3 regions of the Blautia sp. aa_0143 genome follow, and region 1 is predicted to be linked to each of the others. Evidence: riboswitches for the same ligand, from Rfam matches in the RefSeq annotation. Region 1 holds a riboswitch; each other region holds the start of a gene.
What was found. A riboswitch is a leader RNA that binds a small molecule or an ion and turns the genes downstream of it on or off. The one in region 1 is predicted to bind FMN.

Region 1 (3,279 bases):
GATGGAAAGAAAGCAGTCGTTGTTGAGGTTAATGCTGAGACAGACTTCGTTGCAAAGAATGAGAAATTCCAGAGCTATGTTGCAGATGTTGCAGCACAGGCACTTAACACAACAGCAGCTGATATCGATGCTTTCCTTGCTGAGGCATGGGCACTTGATACAACTAAGACTGTAAAAGAGGCTCTTGCAGCTCAGATCGCAGTAATCGGCGAGAACATGAACATTCGTAGATTTGCTCAGGTTGAGGAGCAGAACGGATTCATCGCTTCCTACACTCATATGGGTGGAAAGATCGGCGTTCTTGTAGACGTTGAGACAGATGTTGTTAACGATGCTGTTAAAGAGATGGCTAAGAACGTAGCTATGCAGATCGCAGCTCTGAAACCGCAGTACACAAGCGACAAGGAAGTAAGCGCTGACTACATCGAGCATGAGAAAGAGATTCTTATGGCTCAGATCCAGAACGATCCGAAGGAGTCCCAGAAACCGGCTAAGGTTATCGAGGGAATGATCACAGGACGTATCAAGAAAGAGCTTAAAGAGATCTGCCTTCTTGACCAGACATACGTAAAAGCAGAGGACGGAAAACAGTCCGTTGCTAAATACGTAGAGCAGGTAGCAAAAGAGAACGGCGCTAAGATCCAGATCAAAGGCTTCGTTCGCTACGAGACAGGCGATGGTCTTGAGAAAAAAGAAGAGAACTTCGCTGAGGAAGTTGCAAAACAGATGGGTAAATAATCCATTAACTTAAGTTTTCATTATATTATTTTAATAAGTCTGAATTTAAGTATTTAAAAACCTTGAAAGCCGATGGTGTAGATTGATAACAGTCAAAGCCATCGGTTTTCTTTATCCAAATATCTTGGACACTCTGTCAAATATATTCTCTGGTTCTTCCTGCCACATCAAAATAAGTATGCTCATGCATTGACAGAGATAATCGATACTTTCAAAACGCCTAAATGTCACGGCCTGCGCCTGTTTCCGCTTATAATTCCTCACTATTTGTGCCGCCAGCCAAAGGCGGCGGAATGGAGATTTTTATGAAATATACCCAGGATAATGGAAAAATTAAATTATGTGAAACTGATAATATGGATCATCTCGTGCGGTTAACACAAGCGTTGAATGAAAATAATATTCTTTACGAAACGAGATTAAAAAAAGGAACATTTATCAATAATCTTTTTTTCTTGATTTTTTATCATACTTTTGCATCGGGAATTGATCATAAGAATGAAACAACATGTATTTATGTACTAGAAAAAGATTTTGCTGCTGCCCAAAAAGCAATAGTAAACTGCAGATAAAAAAATTCATCTTCCAAGGCACAGGCTCTGTGTGCTGGCCATCGGTCATTGCCTGCGTGCCTGTTTGTCAACCAAAGCCTGAGAATAGTAATACGACGATTGCCTGCCAGTAACTAATATTCCGCATGGAATGAGTAAAATAAAAATTTCGCTTTACAAATAACAGATAAAGTATTAAAATAAACAAAAAGATATCTTCAGGGCAGGGTGAGATTCCCTACCGGCGGTAAAGCCCGCGAGCCGAGAGGCATGATCCGGTGAGATTCCGGGGCCGACAGTACAGTCTGGATGGAAGAAGATGATAGTACAGTTGATTTTTTGAATGAATGTAGTATCAGAGCTCTGAGATGGTGATCCATTTCAGAGCTTTTTATATAGGGAATCAGACATTCATTTATCGATCATATGTAACAGATCAATTCTACCCTGCAGATATTTCTGCAGGTTTTTTTTGTATCTGGTACATCGTTTTCGAAATAAATATACCACTCACTTGTCTGTGAATCCGATTGCACAGATCTAAAAGCCTCGGCGTACCAGAGCGTGTTTGAAAAATCATTCCTGCAATCTGCACGCCCCACTTTGCGGTATATTTTGCCCGAATTCAGTTGCCGTAGCCCGCTACGGCGCCCTCATCCGGACAAAATCTCCCACAAATTGTGACGCACATCTTGCAGAAAGCCTTTTTCAAACACGCTCTAGACAAAGAACAGGAATAAGAAAGAAGGAATAAAAATGACGGATCAGGAATATATGCTTCGGGCGATTCAGCTGGCCAAAAAAGGAGAAGGCTGGACGAATCCCAATCCGATGGTAGGGGCAGTGATCGTAAAAGACGGAAGGATCATCGGGGAAGGCTATCATAAAAAGTATGGAGAACTTCATGCGGAACGTAATGCAATTGCTTCCCTCACAGAACCAGCAGAAGGTGCGGTGATTTATGTTACGCTGGAGCCTTGCTGTCATCATGGAAAAACACCTCCATGTACGGAAGCGATCATTGAACAGAAGATCAGAAAAGTGGTGATCGGTTCCCGAGATCCGAATCCGAAAGTGGCAGGAAAAGGTGTACAGATGTTAAGGGAAGCCGGTGTAACAGTAGTTGAAGATTTTATGAGAGAAGAATGTGATCAGCTGAATCCGGTGTTTTTCCATTATATTACTACGAAAACCCCATACGTGGTGATGAAGTATGCCATGACACTGGATGGGAAGATCGCAACGAAGACAGGAGCATCAAAATGGATCACCGGAGAAGCGGCAAGAAAAGAAGTACAGCATATGCGGCATCAGTACATGGGGATCATGGCAGGTATTGGAACTGTGCTTGCAGATGATCCGATGTTGAACGTCCGGGTAGAAGGCTGGAAAAGTCCTGTCAGGATTGTGTGCGACAGTAAGCTCAGGATCCCGCCGGACAGTCAGATCGTAAAAAGTGCGGAAAAGTACCGGACGATCGTGGCTTATGCAGATCAGAAAAATACAGAAGAAAAAATAAAAATATTACATACCATGGGAGTTGAGACCATTTACTGTCCGGATGAAAAGGATCAGATAGACCTTAAGAAGCTGATGACAGATCTTGGAAACAGGGGTATTGACAGCATCCTCCTGGAGGGAGGCGGTACGTTAAATGACAGTGCCCTGCGAGCCGGAATTGTAAAGGAAGTACAGGCTTTTGTGGCACCAAAGCTGTTTGGTGGTGTGGCCGGGAAGACACCGGTAGAAGGTATCGGAGTTGAATTCCCGTCTGAAGCAGTAGAACTGAAATATATAGATATCTGCCAGATCGGTGAGGACATCCGGATAAGATGTCAGGTGTGTGAGAAAAAACAGGAGGAATCATGTTTACAGGAATCGTAGAAGAGAAAGGAAAAGTCCGTTATATACAGCTGACAGGAGAATCAGGGATCCTGGCAGTGAAAGCCCGGAAAGTCCTGGAAGGGACAAGAATCGGTGACAGTATTGC
Region 2 (3,279 bases), on a different contig from region 1:
GCCATGTGCCATAATGCTCCCGGCTGGGTTTCGGATTTTCTATAATCGAAAGACCATGTTCCAAACACAGCTTGTCATTCATTCGCCGGATCGCCCAGGTAGAGCCCCAGAAGTTGCGAAATTTTTTCTGACAGTCCAGTGTAGTAGAGTTGATAATGATGTGATTATGGACATGGTGCTTATCTACATGGGTACAGACGACAAAGGCATGGTTTCCTTTTGTGAGTTTTAGCGCCAGCTCCCTGCCGATCTGATTGGCTTCTTCCGGCGCAACTTCGCCGGGCTTAAACGCCTGACGAAGATGGTAGGCGATCACATCATCCGAACCCTGATTTCTGCCGGTCAGATTTGCATACTGTCGTTTGGACAGAAGGAATTCTGCATCAGCAAGCCGGGTATCACACTCATAGCCATAAATGAATTTTCCAAAATCGGTTTTCTGCGGATTTTCTACATAATCAATAATATCTGCAATCGCAGTAGAGATGTCCCGACCTTTTCCTACATGCAAAGGCATCAGTCTTGTGGTCGCTATTTTCGTCACCCCCTAACTTAGAATTTGATCCATATATAAAAAATTGTGGTAGCACTTTAGTTAACTCGGCCGAATTTGTTAGTTATTATTAAATTTATAACCATAGCCAATTACTGTTTTTATATACTCGTGTCCCTTGCAATATGGTTTTAACCTTTTTCGTATTTGAAAAATCGTGTTTTCTACTGCGTGCAAATGGTTATTTGTGGGTTCATGCCAAATCTGTTTATAAATCTGTTCTTTTGTGAATGTGGTTTGAGGAGATTGCAGTAACAAATAAAGGACTTCAAATTCGTTTGTTGATAAATAAACTTCCTGCTGTCCTAATATTACACAATGCCGGTTAACATCAATGTGTAAGGTGTGATTTGTTTGCTTTAATCCCCAAAATTCTTGTGCCATTGTCCGGTCATTCGCAATTTGTTCAAGCAGCAAGGATAATTCATTAAATTTTCTGACTTCCCTCAATTTCTTATATAGGTTGATAGTTATCGTACACCCATATATGTCCTTATCAAAATCAAAAATATGTGTTTCGATTGAAACAAAGCTATCATTATCAAGTGTAGGGCGCGTCCCAATATGGGTAACACCATAATATATCTTGTCACTTAAAAGAATATCTGCCACATACACCCCTGTCTTTGGCAAAAATGTATTTTTTGCTATTTCTATGTTTGCGGTAGGTGTCCCCACATGCTTTCCAATACCTCGGCCATGTATAACGATCCCTGTTAGTGTGCAAATAGGCTCATTTATTTTTTCTTTCATTTCAATCCTCATATAATCCCATTCATTGACAGGATAATCAAAACACAAGTTACTATAATAAAACTTGCCAGCATAAGCAGACCAGTATGCTTTTGTCTTGCTTCATTTTCCAAAGTAGCAACATATCCGCTTTTTCTCAAAGCGGTAACTATGGGCTTATACAGTAAAAATGTAATGGACGCATTTAACCCACCTTTCAATAAGTTAAATGGAAGAAAGGCAGGAAGTAACAATTCTACAACTGCTTCTCTTGGATACCCCATATAAAGCGGCGTTACCAAATAGTTCCACAACAGCATAACGATAACCGTTATTAGCCATCCCGATGCCAGACCAATCACTGCACCAGATAAAGTGTGCTTTTTTTTGTAAATGACAGATGCCGTACACGCAAAAGATAGTGTTTGTACGATATTCATAATACAACCTAATATTCCGGTATCGCTTACTGTAATCATTTCAAGGGTTGCTACAATAACAGATACAATGCAGGAAGTCATCGGCCCCCAAATAAAGCCGCCCAAAGTTACAATAACATCGGATGGATCATACTTTAAGAATAGAATAATAGGAATCCTGCCAACAACCATAGTGACATAAGTGATCGCACATAGCATACCAATAACTGTGATTCTTTTTGTTTTACTGTTCATAATTGCTTTCCTCCGTGGCAAAAAATTAACACCCAAAAGAAAATGTCTTTCAGGTGTTAGCATTATAATTAGGCCACAGAAAAGAAAGTAATCCTCTCAAAATCTGCGGAAATCTAACCATATCTTCTTTCATCCAGACTATACTGTTGGTTTTGGAATTACACCAAATCGTGCGTTTTACGCTCGCGGACTTTACCGCCAATCGGGAATTTCACCCTGCCCCGAAGACACTTTTATTCAGTTGTTTTCCCTGCAATTATAACATCAACTATTTTTGGAAGCAATGAATTGAAGAAAGTTCGGAAATATTTCGGAAACTTGCATTTTATGAAATAGGACTTACCGCCAATTCAATTCGCCATGTTCTCTGGCATAAGAGGCAGAATGATAATATGTATCTCTCAATAAAATCCCTCCAATCAAAAAAGTTATAATTGCAGAAAAAGAGCGGGGCTGCCTATGCGCCCCGCCAAATCTGCTTAACCAAATATAAAATCCTTTAAGGCACTGTTTGCTCCGCCAATGATCCCTACCAGCCATGCAGCCGCCATAGGCAGACCGTATGGACTGATAAGAAAGGCGATCATAAGCCATGCAAGACCCGGCAAAAATCCTGCGACAAAGAACAGCACCAATGCTGCCAGAAAGATGATCCCGGAAAGAATCCCAAGTACCGCACCGGAAAGGACCACTAAAAATTTACATACCAGATAAAGAATCCCCGTAACCAGCATAAAGGGAAGTGCCAGTAATTTACCTATCAAACGCATACGCTTTGCCTCCTTTCAGAAGGGCATCTGCCCTTATAAAAATTTTACCGTGACGGCAAAAAGAAAGCAACGACTTTCCGGCTGTTTATGAAATGTTTGCAAATCCCCGGATCAGTTTATCCATGCCATCCCAAAGGCTGTCCAGACGGGTGCGGATGTCCTCTATATCTGCGGCATAAATACTGCCGGTCTCATTGGCCCGTCTGGTATATTGGTTTAAGTTATTGGAACAAATGCGGAGAAGCCGGATCATTTCCTGAATATCTCCCATATCAAGGTGAATGATGTAACCGTCTACGGCCATCTTTCTCAGATATGCCGACAGGTTGGTAATGCCAAGTTCCGCCATGCGTTCTTTTACCAGTTCAGCCTCCGGTTCGGACATGACAAATTCGACGCGGACGGATTTTTTGTTATGCCCGTCCTTCATCGTTCCAACCCTCTTTTATGAGATGAGACCTCCTGCGTCGAAACCGCCGTTTTTGCTTTTTTGAGTTTTTCCCGCAGGGTGGTCTTTTCCAGCTTATCAAGATATTCCTCCAGATTTCCG
Region 3 (3,279 bases), on a different contig from region 1:
AAATGTTTCTTCCATAACAGTACCGGGAAGTGTCAGAAGCCTTGGAGAAGGTGCTTTCGGAAACTGTTCGTCGCTTACGAAAGCTGTCCTGAACGAAGGCTTGGAAGAAATCGGTGAATATGCATTCCAGAGCAGTTCAGGGATCCGTGATATTATAATTCCCGCATCTGTAAAATCAGTTGGGAAAAATGGACTTCGTCTGTCTTCCGGGTGCAGGATAAGAGTACTGAGCACAGATACTGTCTGGGCGGATGATGCGTTCAGGGATTCAGCACTGATCGCGGGAAAAAAGGATTCCACACTTCAGAAATACGCAGAGGACCGTGGCTGCACGTTTGTGGAGCTGTCAGCAGACAACCGGATACCGCTTCAGAATGAATGGTTTGAACAGATCACTTCAGACTATGAATATAATGGAAAAAGCCATGAACCCGAAATAGAATCCAGTGAATCCGCACCGGAACTTGAGCAGGGCTTCGATTATGAAGTAACTTATGAAAATAACATCAATGCAGGAACTGCGACTGTAAAGATCACGGGAAAAGATATTTTCTGCGGTACAGTAGAGCGGAGTTTCAAGATTACGCCAGATGAAAATGGAATGTATGTGTGCTATTTTGCGGAAAATAATGAAACATACCTGGAAACCACCTTTAAAGGAAAAAAAGTGGAACCGGAAGTGGTAATTGACGGACTGGTACAGGGAAAAGATTATACGGTAACCTATGTTAATAATGAAAAGCCTGGTGAAGCTCGTGCAGAGCTCACGGGAATCGGCAATTATAAAGGATCGGAAACATTATATTTTACTATTTACGGAAAACTGCCGGCTGCGGATCCAATAGCTGATCAGACATATACAGGAAAAGAACTTACACCTGCCATCGTAATCCCCGGATTGAAAGCCGGCGAAGATTATTATATGTACTACGAGGATAATCAGTATCCGGGTGTTGCAACGGTAACCATTTATGGTACCGGTTATTATAAAGGTACCGCAACCATTCATTTCAAGATCATAAAAAAGACAGAAAAGTTTGTCAGCAATGTTAAGCTAAACAGAACCTCTTACACTTATACGGGAAAATCCATCCGGCCATCAGTAACCGTAACTGTAAATGGAAAGAAGATCGGTGCGAGTGCTTATAAGCTGTATTACAAAAATAATAAAAATTCCGGAATTGGAACTGTACAGGTCAGAGGAATCGGAAAATACAGTCGTATCAACAAAACGCTTACCTTTAAGATCCTGCCTCTAAAAACTCTGCTGACAGGACTGAAAAAAGCAAACAGATCCTTTACCGCAAGCTGGAAGAAAAATATACAGGCAACCGGCTATCAGATCCAGTATGCAGCAGACAGCAGATTTACAAAAGAAAGAAAAACGGTCACAGTTGGAAAACAGTCTGCGACCAGATATAAGATATCAGGACTGAAAAACAAAAAGACCTATTATGTCCGCATCCGGTCATATAAAAGAGTCGGAAAAAAGGTTCTTTACAGTAGCTGGAGTACGGTAAAGAAAATCCGGGTTTGATCATAAAGGAGTGGATCTTAGATTTATATAAATGGAGCAGAATGCTTCTGTGACAGAATTAAGGCTTGTAATTATAAAAAGAGCGCGTTATAATGAACTCATAAAAAAGAAAATTTCTTCGGGGCAGGGTGTGATTCCCTACCGGCGGTATAGTCCGCGACCCGCTTTGGCGGCTGATCTGGTGAAATTCCGGAACCGACAGTAAAGTCTGGATGAGAGAAGAACGCGCAGTATTTAAAGAACGTGCTCAGTGCCCCGGGAAGAAGCTCCCGGGGCTTTTTATGTGAAGAAATTTTTTTCGCATAAAGATTTCTTGTGGAAATTTTCTTTGAATATTTCTGAAGAAGGAGAGAGAGTTATGAGTGAACAGATATTACAGAGAGGAAATGCTGTGGAAAGAAGCAGAACAAGAACCATCGCGCAGGTAGCCATGCTTGGTGCTGTGGCAGGAGTATTGATGAATCTTGAGTTTCCGATCCCGTTTCTTGCACCGTCTTTTTATCAGCTTGATTTTTCCGAGGTACCGGTTATGGTAGGAACCTTCGCTATGGGACCTGTGGCAGGTATCCTGATCGAGCTTGTGAAGATTCTCGTACATCTTGTGACTAAGGGAACCATGACTGCCGGTGTTGGTGATGTTGCCAATTTCCTGTTTGGATGTGCCTATGTGGTACCGGCCGGCCTGATCTACCGTTTCCGTCACAAAAAGAGCAGAGTACATGCAGTTGCAGGTATGGCAGCAGGAACAGTCCTGACAGCGATCCTTGCATGCTTTGTCAATGCCTTTGTATTGCTTCCGGCTTACGGTAAGGCGTTTGGAATGCCAATCGAGACCTTTATCCAGATGGGAAGCGCAGTACACAGCTCCGTAAACGGACTGCTTACCTTTGCACTGCTGATCATTGCTCCGTTTAATATCTTTAAATATGCACTGACATCTCTGATCGTATTTGTAATCTATAAGAAAATCCGTGTTGTACTGAAAGGTGACTGATCATAAGCAGCTGCCGGAGGATGAAGAAAAGATCAGAAATTGGTGGTTTCAGATAAATATCTGAGAATGTGAGAAATGCCATGTAATATATTGCCGATGGGCAGTAAATTACATGGCATTTTTTATGTCAGGCGTTTTGTTCTGCAGTTTTCATGACTCCAAGCTCACGTCTGGCAAAAACAACGGCCAGCACAAATGCAGAGGTATCTGCAATTGGTCCTGCGTACATGACGCCATCGATTCCGAAGAAGACCGGGAAGATGACGATCAGCGGCAGCAGGAAGAGCACCTGCCTTGTGAGGGACATGATCACACCAAGCCTGGCTTTTCCAATGGAGGTAAAAAAGCCGGCGGACATAGGCTGGATCCCGTTGGCAAAGGTCATCAGCATGAAGATGCGGAGATATTTTTCTGCAAAATGAAAGTACAGGTCGCTGCCGTTTCCGAAGATGCCTACGATCTGATGCGGGAAGAACTGGAAGCAGATAAAAAATATGGTTGCGATCACAGTACATAAGGTTACGGAATAGCGGTATGTCTGGCGTACACGGCTGTATTTTTCGGCGCCGTAGTTAAATCCCCAGATGGGCTGGGAGCCCTGGGAGATTCCGATGCAGATGGCCATAAATACCTGATTGACTTTGGAAATGATCCCTGCACAAGCGATCGGAATATCACTTCCGTAAGCGGAGAGTGCTCCGTAATGGCGAAGTGTATTGTTCATGACAATCTGCACTGCAGCAATGGC

Region 2: linked by a shared signal. The riboswitch ahead of EAI83_RS11535 (ECF transporter S component) and the one ahead of EAI83_RS17840 (DUF6783 domain-containing protein) in region 1 are both predicted to bind FMN.
Region 3: linked by a shared signal. The riboswitch ahead of EAI83_RS06010 (ECF transporter S component) and the one ahead of EAI83_RS17840 (DUF6783 domain-containing protein) in region 1 are both predicted to bind FMN.

Annotation. Positions count from the first base shown of each region.
Region 1 covers NZ_RCXU01000012.1:103,338-106,616, reverse strand. The annotation lists gene tsf (translation elongation factor Ts) at 1-738, shown strand, start outside; gene EAI83_RS07915 (hypothetical protein) at 1,044-1,310, shown strand; FMN riboswitch at 1,500-1,614, shown strand; partial or broken gene EAI83_RS17845 (DUF6783 domain-containing protein) at 1,732-1,968, opposite strand; partial or broken gene EAI83_RS17840 (DUF6783 domain-containing protein) at 1,918-2,043, shown strand; gene ribD (bifunctional diaminohydroxyphosphoribosylaminopyrimidine deaminase/5-amino-6-(5-phosphoribosylamino)uracil reductase RibD) at 2,046-3,173, shown strand; gene ribE (riboflavin synthase) at 3,155-3,279, shown strand, end outside.
Region 2 covers NZ_RCXU01000020.1:80,487-83,765, reverse strand. The annotation lists gene EAI83_RS11545 (relaxase/mobilization nuclease domain-containing protein) at 1-535, opposite strand, end outside; gene EAI83_RS11540 (riboflavin kinase) at 614-1,306, opposite strand; gene EAI83_RS11535 (ECF transporter S component) at 1,315-1,959, opposite strand; FMN riboswitch at 2,077-2,192, opposite strand; gene EAI83_RS11530 (CD1845 family protein) at 2,439-2,729, opposite strand; gene EAI83_RS11525 (plasmid mobilization protein) at 2,815-3,159, opposite strand; gene EAI83_RS11520 (hypothetical protein) at 3,156-3,279, opposite strand, start outside.
Region 3 covers NZ_RCXU01000009.1:70,412-73,690, forward strand. The annotation lists gene EAI83_RS06005 (fibronectin type III domain-containing protein) at 1-1,537, shown strand, start outside; FMN riboswitch at 1,648-1,765, shown strand; gene EAI83_RS06010 (ECF transporter S component) at 1,896-2,531, shown strand; gene EAI83_RS06015 (MATE family efflux transporter) at 2,659-3,279, opposite strand, start outside.